Regions from separate parts of the Sinorhizobium sojae CCBAU 05684 genome, predicted to be linked through region 2. Evidence: riboswitches for the same ligand, from Rfam matches in the RefSeq annotation. Region 2 holds a riboswitch; the other holds the start of a gene.
The links. Region 2 has a riboswitch for FMN ahead of SJ05684_RS11015 (6,7-dimethyl-8-ribityllumazine synthase). Riboswitches for the same ligand answer to the same signal wherever they lie in the genome.
Positions count from the first base shown of each region.

Region 1 (6,282 bases), on a different replicon from region 2:
AGCCGTCCAATTCTATGACTGGGGCTGGATCTGGCGGCCGGGCGTTCTGATCATCGCAGGCATCACTGCGGCCTCGGTCGTGCTCGGGCTGCGGTACGGCTCGGAGATTTCGAGCGAGGGGCACACTGACCCGGCCGCCGCTGCAACGCGTCCCCGCCAGTTCGCCTTCGCCGCGCTGTTCCTTTCGGCCGCCGTTGCCTGCATAGCAACGGCGCTTGGCCTCAGCTTCCTGGGCCAGGTCTTCCCGCTCACGGTCGGGCTTCTGGCAGCCGGGGGCGCGCTCTGGGTCCTGACTCATCTCTACGGATCGCATGCATCGGCGGTCCACGACGACGACGCGGCCCTCGCCCTCGAGGGGCGCTGGTCCGGGCGGGAGCTCTACCTCAGCGTCTTCATCGGCGTGGTCCTGGGCATCTGGATGATCGGGTTCCTCGGCGCTATGGCGCTCTTCCTTCCGGCCTTCCTGATCATCGCCGGAAAGGCTTCGCCGATTCGGGCCGCGATCCTCACCGCCTCGGCGCTGGCGTTCATCTACAGCATCACCACTGCCATGTCCCTCCGCCTGCCCGAAGGCCTGATCGTGACCGCCTTCGGCTGAACCGCCTGAAAAGAGAAAAGCCGAGAACCTCAACGAACTTGTGCACGGGGCGCGTCTGCTCGATCGTGCAGGACTCCTGGTCTCGCGGTTGTGTGCGGCGTAGGGGAGGTCTGCTTTGGCTGGTCTATTGCCCAGAAGCGGACCCTCTCCTTCCGGCCCCACTCACGACGTTCGACGTGGTGTCCCCAAGCGTCCGAAAGTCCGCGTTTCGGCCATTCGGCTAAGCGCAGCAGACGACCGGTCACCACCCATTGTTGTCATTGGCGTCCGGAGCACAAATGGCCTGATTGAGCTCCCTTTCAAGACGTTGGCAGCAGCGTGTCTGCAGGACTCTGCGGCGGCTGACCGCGATTCATGAGAGAGGCGGCTTCGAGCCGCCTCTCTTTTCGTTCGAAATGTCGATCAGCGATAAGTTGTTGGTCAGGGTAGTCACGCGGCCTTTTCAAGGCTCACGTAGCTGATCAGGTCTTCGATGGTCACGAGCAGCAGATTGTGCTTCTCCGCGAACCGGACCAGATCGGGCAAACGCGACATTGTACCGTCGTCATTTGCGACCTCACAGATGACACCAGAAGGCTTCAATCCCGCAAGTCGTGCAAGTTCTACAGCCGCCTCGGTGTGCCCAGGACGCGCGACAACACCCCTAGGGTGAGCACGCAGCGGAAAAATATGTCCTGGACGCGCGAAGTCTTCAGGACGGGATTTTTCGTTCAGGAGAGCTTGAACGGTGGCAGCGCGGTCGGCTGCGGAGATGCCAGTCGTTGTGCCGGGGATGTAATCGACCGAAACCGTAAAAGCAGTCTTCAACGAGTCTGTGTTGTTGCCGACCATCAGAGGGATGTCCAAAGCATCCAACTGTTCACCCTCCATGGCCACACAGACAAGTCCACGAGCGTGGTTCATCATGAAGGCGATATGCTGGGGTGTGACGGCCTGCGAAGCAACAACGATGTCGCCTTCGTTCTCGCGATCCTGATCATCAACCACGACGACCATTTCACCTCGGGCGATTGCCTGAACTGCATCTTCAATTTTCGCAAAGGTCATTCTTCTGCCTTTCAAGGGTATGCCGCTTTCGAGGCACTGGTCAGCGCATTCGGAAATGCGCGCAATTTTCCCTTGGGCGAACAAGTGACATTGCCCCATAGCGGGGCACGAGCCACGTTGTCCTCTTCCATCCGGACTATACCGTCGGCCCCGGCATCTCACCGGGTCTGCTGACCTTTCGTCTGGCGACGAAAGCGCTCGCGGGCTCCAGGAAACTTCCTGATACCGCCGGTGGGGAATTTCGCCCCGCCCTGAGAACAAGTCGAAAATAAGCGCGACGCGCATAGAATTTCAAGAATGAATCCGCCAACAAGTATCCAGAATGCGCAAAAGCATCCCGGATAGGTCGACAACTCACGGAGCAGTCCGCGTCGACATTTATGGTCTGACCGGTGATGTAGGCGGAGTTCATTTGCTCGGCGGAAATCGAAACCATTGCGTCGATCTCGCCCGCCTATCCCGGATGCCGATAGATGGCTTACACAATCGACTGCCCGGTGGCGGTCCAGTCCTTTGTGAACTGCTCAAGGCCCTTGTCCGTCAGTACGTGGTTCGCGAGGCCCTTAATGACGGTGGCAGGAATCGTCGCAATGTCAGCGCCCGCCAAGGCAGCGTCCTTGACGTGGTTGGCAGATCGGATCGATGCAGCGAGGATCTTCGTCTCGAAATCGTAGTTGTCGTAAATCTGGCGAATGTCGCGGATCAGTTCCATTCCGTCGATGTTGATGTCATCGAGGCGGCCGACGAACGGCGAGATGTAGGTAGCTCCCGCCTTGGCAGCCAGGAGCGCCTGGTTTGCCGAGAAGCAGAGCGTAACGTTGGTACGGATGCCCGTCTGGAAGAAGTGCCTGCACGCCTTTAGACCATCGAGGGTCAGCGGAAGCTTGATCACGACGTTTGCGCCGATTTTGGCAAGCAGCTCACCTTCCTTGATCATGCCCTCAGACTGCGTCGAAGCGACCTCCGCAGAAACAGGTCCGTCGATGATCGAGCAAATTTCGGCAATGACTTCCTTGAACTCCCGGCCAGACTTGGCGATCAGAGTAGGATTGGTCGTCACCCCGTCCAGAAGTCCGTAGTCATTCAACTCCTTGATCTCGGCAACAACGGCGGTGTCTACGAAAAACTGCACTGGATAGTCTCCTTGCTGGCCATAACGGCCTTTGCTCTCGTGATGATGGCATAGCGGTACGCGGTACCGAACCGTCGAGCTTGCGCTCGACGACCGCGAGGTTTGGTTCGCATCTCGGTCGTATTGGGTCTCCCCGACGGAAATGATGGCCATTCATTTAGCAGTTTCCCGCAACCAGCTTCCTGCGCATTGGGATCACCAGCAGCAGAAGCCGCCGTCGACCAGCAGATCAACACCGGTGACGAAGCTTGCAGCGTTCGAGAGCAGAAATATTGCTGGTCCAACCATTTCATCGACCGTCGCCATGCGCTGCATCGGCGTCTGCTCCTCGAACAGCTTGGTCTGGTGCACCATTTCCGGTCGGGTGTTCATCGGCGTGGCCGTATAGCCGGGACTGATCGTGTTGACACGGATGCCGCGCCCGACCCATTCCATCGCCATCGACTTCGTCAGGTGGATCACGCCGGCCTTTGAGGCGTTATAATGGCACTGGCTGAGACCACGATTGACGATCACGCCGGACATCGAGGCGATATTGACGATCGACCCGCGGCCGTTCTTAAGCATGGCGCGCGCCTCCGCCTGGCAGGAGAGGAAAACGCCCTTCAGATTAATGTCCATCATCGTCTGGAATTGGCTTTCCTCCATCTCCTCCGCCGGGTTGGCATTGGCGATGCCGGCCGCGTTAACGGCGAGGCTGAGCGGCCCAAGTTCCGCCTCGGTGCGGGCGACCGCTTCGTTGAGTGCCGTGCCACTGGTCACGTCCGCGGCGATCTGGATGCTGCGCCGTCCTGTCTTCGCGATGAAATCGGCGGTCGTCGCGAGGCCACCGTCGGTACGACGGTCGAGCAACGCGACGTCCGATCCGCATTGTGCGAGGCCCATGGCGATGCGCTGGCCGATGCCGCTGCCGGCACCGGTCACCAAGGCGACATTTCCGAAAAGATCGAACAATTTCGGCGCGTTGAGAGTAATTTCAGACATAACATTCTTCCCTGTTCAGATCGTCGCCAGTTCCATGACCGAGACGTCGTTTGCATCCTCGCGGTTCAGGACGCCCGCCTGCTTTCCCTTGGCCATGACCATGATACGGCTGGACACACCGAGTATCTCCTCTAGGTCCGAACTGACCACGATCACGGCGACACCCTGCCGGGCGAGGTCCATGATGAGGTCGTAGATCGACGAGCGGGCGCCCACATCGATGCCGCGCGTCGGCTCGTCCAGCACGACGACCTGCGGCTTGCGGGCCAGCCACTTGGCAAGCACTACCTTCTGCTGGTTGCCCCCGGAGAGCTCGCTCGCATTCTGCCCGCCGCGGCCCTTGACGCCGAACCTTCTGATATAGCCCTCGGCGAACTGTTGGATGCGGCGGGAGGAGAGCCAGCCGCTGGGGGCGATCTCGCCGAGATTGGCGTAGCCGATATTCTCGGCAATCGAATGATCGAGCACCACTCCCTGAAGCTTGCGGTCCTCCGGCACGAGAACGATGCCATTGCGGATCGCGTCGATGGGGGAGCGAGGCGTAATGGCCTTGCCGCGCAGGAGCACTTCCCCGCCGGAAATGGCGTCGGCGCCGGTGATGGCGCGCACCAATTCGGTGCGACCGGCGCCCATGAGGCCGGCAATGCCGAAGACTTCGCCCTTGCGTACGAAAAAATTGATGTCGCGGAAAGCCTTGGAGGGCGAGGAAAGGCTCCGCACCTCCAGTGTCACCTCATCCGTGGGTGTCGGAAGCGCCGGGAACATGCGCTCCAGGGAGCGACCGACCATCGCCTCGACGATGGTGCGGATCGGCACATCGCCGCTGTCGAACTCCTGCACCTTAGCGCCGTCACGCATGACGACAATGCGGTCAGCAATCTGGCGGATTTCCTCGAGTCGGTGTGAAATGTAGATGATGCCGACCCCTTCCGCCCTCAGCCGTTCGATCTGCTGGAAGAGAAGGTGAGTCTCCTCGCCACCGAGCGCAGCGGTCGGTTCGTCGAGGATGAGGAGGCGCGCATTGAGCGTCAGCGCCTTGGCGATTTCGATGAGCTGCTGCTTGCCGGTCGAAAGCCCTTCGACGAGCCGATCAGGCGAGATGTCGAGGCCGAGCCGGTGAAGGCCGCTGCGTGCCCGATCTTCCATCGCCTTGCGGTCGATCCGGCCCACCTTCATCGGGTAGCGGCCGACAAACACGTTCTCCGCTATGGAGAGCTTCGGAAGCAGTTTCAGTTCCTGATGGATCATGCCCACTCCCTCGTCCATGGCGGCGCGGGGATCGGCGGGGGTGTAACTTTTGCCGAGCCAGGTCATTTCTCCGGCCGAGGGCTGTACGGCGCCGGAAATGATATTCGACAGGGTCGATTTTCCGGCACCGTTTTCACCGAGCAGCGCCACGACTTCTCCCGGATAGATGTCGAGATCGACACCGTGAAGAACCTTGATCGGGCCGTAGGACTTCTGGATTCCACGGAGCGACAGGATGGGAGAGCGGGTCGTCATGGCGCTGCTGCCTTTCGGGGCTGAATCCGGGTTACGGATGGCTCTTCACGAATTCCGGCGCGTTCTCACAGGTCGTCAGAACGGCGTTCGGCGTCTGGCGCTCCTCGACCTTCTGGCCGGCGGCGACGGCAAGCGCGGATTCGACGGCGAGAACGCCCATCTTCTGCGTGCTCTGCGTCGCGGTGGCGATGAACGGACCCTTGCACTTGGCGAGATATTCGAGAGCCGAGACGTCGCCGTCATAACCGCCGATGATTACCTTGTCAGAGAGGTTGGCGACGTCCACGGCTTTGGCCGCACCCATGGCGAGACCGTCGGCCTGGCCGAAGATGATCGTGATGTCCGGATTGGCCTGCAGCATATTCTGCGCGATCGAGAAGCCCTCGTCTGCCGACCACATGTTGCTCCACTGCTGGGCTACAAGCTCGACGCCTTTGTTCTCGTCGATTGCGCGCTTGCAGCCGGTGAAGCGGTCGACTTCCGGCGTCGTGCCCTTCTGGCCGTGGATGATCGCCATCTTGCCCGAGCCGCCGGCCTTCTCGATGATGTACTTGCAGACGGCGTAGGCGGATTCGACGCTTTCGCCGGCAATGAAGGTATCACCCGGCGCGCCTTCCGGAACGCGGTCGACGTTGATCACCGGAATGCCAGCCTCGCGGGCAAGGCGGGTCGGCACGGCAGCGGCAGCGGCACCGGCCGGGATGTAGATGAACGCGTCGATGTCCTGGGTCATCAGGTCCTGCACCTGGCTGACCTGGGTGTTCGTGTCGTTCTTCGCGTCGACGACGACCACATCAATGCCCTTGTCCTTGGCGTGCTTTTCGACGCCGAGCTTGATCTGGTTGAAGAAGTCAGCCTGGAGGTTCGGAACGGCAAGGCCGATCGTTTTTACCTCCGCAGCGGCGGCTGGAGACGCAAGCACCACAGCCGTGGTTGCTGCCATCAGTAATTTGGACAACTTCATAGTTTCTCCTCCGAGTTGTTTGGTGGCTTCCTGTCCTGGCAGAGGGGACCACCT
Region 1 covers NZ_CP023068.1:1,357,494-1,363,775, forward strand. The annotation lists gene SJ05684_RS23970 (tripartite tricarboxylate transporter permease) at 1-598, shown strand, start outside; gene ribB (3,4-dihydroxy-2-butanone-4-phosphate synthase) at 1,028-1,645, opposite strand; FMN riboswitch at 1,761-1,908, opposite strand; gene fsa (fructose-6-phosphate aldolase) at 2,124-2,777, opposite strand; gene SJ05684_RS23985 (SDR family oxidoreductase) at 2,973-3,761, opposite strand; gene SJ05684_RS23990 (sugar ABC transporter ATP-binding protein) at 3,777-5,264, opposite strand; gene SJ05684_RS23995 (substrate-binding domain-containing protein) at 5,296-6,228, opposite strand.
Region 1: it holds a riboswitch for FMN, as region 2 does, so the genes downstream of both, ribB (3,4-dihydroxy-2-butanone-4-phosphate synthase) here and SJ05684_RS11015 (6,7-dimethyl-8-ribityllumazine synthase) in region 2, are expected to answer to the same signal.

Region 2 (6,282 bases):
GCCTCGATCGACGCTTCGGCGATCTGTTTCGGCGTCACCGGAACGTGGCTGGATTTCGAAACGGTGTCTCCCGAACCGGTGACTGCACAGGTTATGAAAACCTCACGGTTCATGCTGAGCGGCATAGCTGTCTCCCTTTTCGTTGAGCCCATTACGAGCCAGAAAGGTCGACGCTGCTTTCCATAAGCGGAACGATCCTATACATTATTGGAAAGGATGAGGAAGTTTCGCAATGGATCTTATTGCTTCGCGGGTGCAGCACGTCGATTTGCTGGTCCTGCCGGAGACCAATCTCATCCTCGTCGCCTCGGTCGTGGAGCCATTGCGGGCCGCCAACCGCATTGCCGGCCGCAGCCTTTACAGCTGGACGATGTTCAGCCCGGACGGTGAAGCGATCGAGACGAAGAGCGGCATTCCGATCCCGGTCGCCGGTCCCTTTCGGCCGCAGCGCGAGGCGGCGCCGCTCTTCGTCCTGTCGAGCTACAATTGGCGGCGCAGCGCGACCTCGCATTTGAAGATGCTGCTGTCGCAGACGGCGCGCCACCGCGAGGTGATGGCGGGGATCGAATCCGGCTCCTGGCTGCTTGCCGAGACGAGCCTCCTCGACAATTTCTCCGCGACGACCCATTGGGAGGACTTCGAGGACTTTGCTGCGACCTATCCGCAGGTGACGATGGTGCGCGAGCGTTTCGTCATCGACGGCAAGCGCATCACCACCGGGGGATCGCTGCCGACGCTCGACCTGATGCTGGAACTGATCCGGCGGGCGCATGGCTATTCGCTGGCGCTCGAAGTCTCACGCCTCTTCATCTATGAACAGGAGCGCACACGCGGGGACCTTTTGCAGGTGCCGGCGATCGGCAATATGCGCATTCTCGACTCCCGGGTCGGCGCGGCGGTCAGGCTGATGGAGGAAACCGTCGAGGCGCCGCTTACGCTTGCAAAGCTGGCACGCCGGGTCGGCGTCAGCGCGCGGTACCTGCAGGACCTTTTCCGGGAGACGATGGGCGTGGCGCCGCACGCGCACTATCTGGCGCTGAGGCTCAATGCAGCGCGGCGCAAGGTGATCGAGACGCGGATGGAGTTTGCCGACATCGCGGCGATTTCCGGCTTCAATTCCTCTTCGTCGTTCTCGCGCAGCTATCGCGCGCATTATCGCGAGAGCCCGAGCGAAACGCGCCGGCGGCTGAAGCTAAAGAATTGATTCAAGCATTTGAGGTGCCGATCGAACGGCCGCTGATTTCGTCAGTCGGATCAGGGGCCTGGCGCTCCCGGATGAGGAATGGATTCAAAGCTGGAGGCGCGACTTACAGCGCCGCGCGTCTTTTCGGACGCGCGAAGGTCGCTGCAGCCTTTTGAAGTTCTGCATGTCCTTAATCGAGGTCGATTTAAGGAGACATGCAGTAGCCGATCGCGCCTCCCTCGGATCAGGCGTTGACGAGCGCGAGCTTCGCGCGGGCGTCGAGAATTTGCGCGCAGGCGTTCGCCGCTTCCTCGCCCTTGGTGACGAAGTGGTCGCGGAAGAAGGCGATCAGCGGCTCGCATTCCTGGAAGTTGTGGGGCGTCAGAACGGCCGAGAGCACCGGTACGTCCGTGTCCAGCTGGACGCGCATCATCCCCTCGAGCACCGTCCCGGCCACGAAATCGTGGCGATAGATGCCCCCATCGACGACGAGGGCGGTGCCGAGGATCGCCGAATAGCGTCCGGTTTTCGCCAGCGTCTGCGCATGCAGCGGGATTTCGAGCGCGCCCGGCACGTCGAAGATCTCGACATCGGCCGTATTGCCGCCGAGCTTCGCCCATTGCGTAACGAAGGCAGTGACGCATTGGTCGACGATGTCGGCGTGCCAGCGGGCGCGGACGATGGCAATTCTGGTGGAGGGGTGAGAAAGAATGGTCATGATCTCAAGCCTTTCAGGGTTGGCATTTTTTCCAATGATCCCGTCGGGCGAACAGGCACGCGCGATGCCCCGGGGAGGGGGCTCGCTCCTGCTTGCTCTCTTCCATCCGGACTGTAACCGTCGGCTCCGGAGTTTGACCGGATCTGCTGACCTTCAAGCAAGATGCTGGAAGCGCTCGCGGGCTTCGATCGTGGGATCCTTCGATCCGACCATCGCTACCGCCGGTGGGGAATTTCACCCCGCCCTGAGAACACTTGCGACTATAGAGACGGATTGGCGCCGGTCAAACGCGGCATACGACGCAAAAGCGAGAATTCACGACAGACTTTTCGGGGAACCGGCCACAGAGAACAGGTCGCGACCGGGGGGCATGGCCTATTCGCGGATGACCAGCAGGTCCTTGGCCGCAAAGCGGAGTGTGACATTCTCCCCGGCCGCAGGCGGGAGGGTGCCCGGATTGTTGAACATGTCGAAGGAGATGACGTCGCCACCGACCCTGAGCTTGGTGCGGATGACCGAGCCCAGGAAGCTCGTGGCCACGACCTCGCCCGACAGCGAGGCGTCGCCCGTGGCGCTTTCGGCAATCGAACCCGCTTCCGGCCGGAGCGCCAGCGAGATCATATCCCCGCCATTCAGGCCGGCAATCGGCTCCTGCAAAGTAACCGACTGGTGGCCTATGGTGACGCTGCCCGCCGCGGGGTCGGTGACTTTGGCCTCGATGATGTTGAGCGTGCCGACGAAGGAGGCGACGAAGCGGGTCGCTGGCGTGTTGTAGATCTCGAAGGGCGTGCCGATCTGGTCGGCGCGGCCGGCATTCATGACCACAATCCGGTCGGAAATCGACAGCGCCTCCTCCTGGTCGTGCGTCACGAACACGGTGGTGATGCCGAGCTGCTGCTGGATCTGCCGGATCTCTTCGCGCAGCGAAATGCGGATCTTCGCATCGAGCGCGGAGAGGGGCTCGTCGAGCAGCAGCACCTGCGGCTTGACCGCAAGCGCGCGCGCGAGCGCCACGCGCTGCTGCTGGCCGCCGGACAATTGATAGGGGAAGCGGTCCGCCAGGTGCTCGAGCTTGATGAGCCCGAGCATCTGCTTCACCCGTGTATCAATCTCCGATTTTGAAGCGCCTGCGACCTTGAGGCCGAAGGCGACATTGTCGTGCACGTTCATGTTGGGGAACAGTGCATAGGCCTGGAACACCATCCCGATATTGCGCTGGTTGGGCTTGAAGGTGCCCTGGTCCTTGCCGTCGATCAGGATCGAGCCGCCCGACGGCGTCTCGAAGCCGGCGATCATCCGGAGAATGGTGGTCTTGCCGCAGCCGGAGGGCCCGAGAAAGGAAACGAATTCCCCCTTCTCAATGCCCATGTTGAAATTATGCACGACCTGAACCGGGCCGAAGGATTTCTGGATATTGGTCAGTGTCAGGAATGCCATATTGATCAAGCCTTGGCCGGAGCGGATTTCTGGAAGCGGGAGACGAGCTGGATCAGCCCCATGCTGAGCCAGGTGATGGCGAATGCGATGACGGCAAGCGCCGAGGGCTCATAGGCCTTGTTGGCGCCGACGAGCTGCAGGTAAGGGCCGAAGGCCGGCCGGTTGAGCAGCGCCGCCATGGTGAATTCGCCCATGACGATGGCGAAGGTGATGAAGGCGCCGGAAAGAACGCCGCTCATCACGTTCGGGAAAATGCAGCGGAAGAGGATTGTCGGCCATTTGGCGCCGAGGCTTTCTGCGGCTTCGGTGAGCGTCCGTACGTCGATCGCCCGCATCGCCGTATCGACGGCGCGATACATATAGGGGAGCGACAGCGTCATGTAGGAGAACATCAGCAGCGAATTGGTGCCGGTGGTGGAGCCGGTGAGCGGCAGGACCGACGACGAGTTATAGAGCCGGAGATAGCCGAAGACGATGACGATCGCCGGGATGACGAGCGGCAGCAGCGTCACGAATTCGACGATGGGCCTCACCTGCGGCAGGCGCAGCCGCACCCAATAGGCGGTCGGCACCACCAGCAGCATGCCGAAGATGATGGTCAGCAGCGCCATCAGCATGGAATAGCTGAAGGTCTCGCGGAACTGCATGTCGGCGAAAACCGACTGGTAGGCGTCGAAGGAATATTCGCCCCGGCGCATGCGCAGCGAGAATTCCAGCGTGCCGAGAAGCGGAACGATGAAGTAGCTCGCTCCGATGGCGATGGCGATCCAGGCGCCCAGGCGTTGTGCTTTCATTTCTGCCACCGTTCGGCGCGCATCCGCAGCCAGATGTATAGAATGTTGGAAATGCCGGTGATGACGATCATGCCGAGCGCCAGCGCATAGCCGAGGTTCGGATTGTGCAGCACGTCGCCGCGGATCTGGGCATAGAGCAGGATCGGCACGATGTTCAGCGAACTGCCGGTCAGCGCGTAGGCCGTGGCGATGGCGCCGAAGGCGTTGGCAAAGAGCAGGAGCGTCGTCCCGAGCAGGCTCGGCCACAGGATCGGCAGCGCCACCATGCGCCAATATTGCCAGGTGGAGGCGCCGAGAATTTCGGAGGCCTCGCGCCATTCCTTCTTCATGCCATCGAGCGCCGGCGTCAGGATCAGCACCATCAGCGGGATCTGGAAATACATATAGGTGATGCTGAGGCCGAAGAAGCTCAATAGGTTGAAGCCGGTGCCATAGAGATTGAAGCCGAACCAATCGCGCAGAAAAACGGTGACCAGGCCGGTACGGCCGAGCGTCGCCAGGAAGGCAAAGGCGAGCGGCACGCCGGCGAAATTCGAGGCAACGCCGGAGAAGGTGAGCAGGCCCGAGCGGATCCACTTCGGAACGCCGCCGAGCACGATCGCCCAGGCAAGGAAAAAGCCGATCAAGGCGCCGCCGAGCGAAGAGGCGACCGAGACCCGGATCGAGATCCAATAGGCGCTGATGATCGACGGAGTGAACAGGTCGCTAATGTTCTTGAAGGTGAATGCGCCCTCAGGCGTCAGGAACGCGCCGGTGACGAGGTAAAGCGTCGGAACAATCAGGAACATCAACGCGAAGATCGCGAAGGGCGCGATGCCGAGCCAATCGACGATCGTTCGTTTGCTGATCAGGGGTACTGCTGCGGTCGTGGTGGTCATGAAGGCTTTCGGCGGTCCGTCGTCAAGATTTGTGCCTCCCCGCCCGTGAGGGCGGGGAGGCTGTTTCAGCTACTGGACGTTGGCGCCGACGACGCTGTCCCACTTGGTGGTGATCGCTTGCTTGCCCTTCTCCTGCTCTTCGAGCGTCGGGAAGACAGCCTTTTCATAGGCTTCTGCCGGCGGCAGCTTGTCGAGCAGTTCCTGCGGAACCTTGCCGTTCTTGACGAGGTCGTTGAAGCGGATCGGGTGGCAATAGCCCTTCAGCCAGCCGAGCTGACCTTCGTCCGAATAGAGATATTCCATCCAGAGCTTGGCGGCGTTCGGATGCGGCGCATAGGCCGAGATCGCCTGGACGTAAACGCCGGCGACGACGCCCGTGTTCGGAACGACCACTTCGACCGGCGGGTTGCCGTTCAGGCTGTCGCGCCAGGAGAGACCGTTATAGTCCCAGGCGATGATGATCGGGGTCGAGCCCTGGGCAAGCGAAGCCGACTTGCCGATGACCGGAACAAAGTTGCCGGCCTTGTTGACCTCCGCAAAGAAGGCGAGGCCTGCTTCGCCAGCCTTGGCGGCGTCCGTTTCGCCAGTCGAAAGCCCGGCGGCGTAGACGGCCTGCACCGCCTGGTTGGACGCGCGCGGATCGCCGGCGAGCGCTACGGCATTGGCGTATTCGGGCTTCTTCAGGTCGGCCCAGTCCTTCGGCACCTCCTTGATGATGTCGGTGTTCACGATGAAGGAGAGAACGCCGTAATAGTCGCCATACCAGTAGCCTTCCGGATCCTTGGCGCTGTCCGGAATCGTATCCCAGGTGGAGACTTTGTAGGGCTGGATCAGGCCTTCGGCCTTGGCCGTCGGGCCGAAGGAGAGGCCGATGTCGAGCACGTCAGGCGCCTGCGGCCCGGTGTTGCCCTTGTTGGCCTTCACGGCTTCGAGTTCATCGCCCGAGCCGGCGTCCGGGTTCAGTTCGTTGACCTCGATGCCGTATTTCTCCTTGAAGCCGGCAATGACATCGCCGTAGCCGCACCAGCTGTGCGGAAGCGCGATGGTGGTCAACATGCCTTCCTTCTTGGCAGCGGCGATAAGCTCCTCGCTCGGCTCGGCGGCGGCGATGGCCGTCGTCGCCAGAAGCATGGCGGTCGAGAGCGAGAGCAGGCGTTGAGTCTTTGAAATCACTGGCGTTCTCCTTATTGGGTTTCCGTTAATTTCGGCGATGCTGTTAAAGCGCTGTGATGAAACTTATGTGACAGTCGCCGCCCGGGTTACAGCCAGGAT
Region 2 covers NZ_CP023067.1:2,234,420-2,240,701, reverse strand. The annotation lists gene bcoG (3-dehydrocarnitine:acetyl-CoA trimethylamine transferase BcoG) at 1-125, opposite strand, end outside; gene SJ05684_RS11020 (GlxA family transcriptional regulator) at 233-1,204, shown strand; gene SJ05684_RS11015 (6,7-dimethyl-8-ribityllumazine synthase) at 1,428-1,901, opposite strand; FMN riboswitch at 1,992-2,157, opposite strand; gene SJ05684_RS11010 (ABC transporter ATP-binding protein) at 2,277-3,338, opposite strand; gene SJ05684_RS11005 (ABC transporter permease) at 3,344-4,132, opposite strand; gene SJ05684_RS11000 (ABC transporter permease) at 4,129-5,010, opposite strand; gene SJ05684_RS10995 (ABC transporter substrate-binding protein) at 5,080-6,183, opposite strand.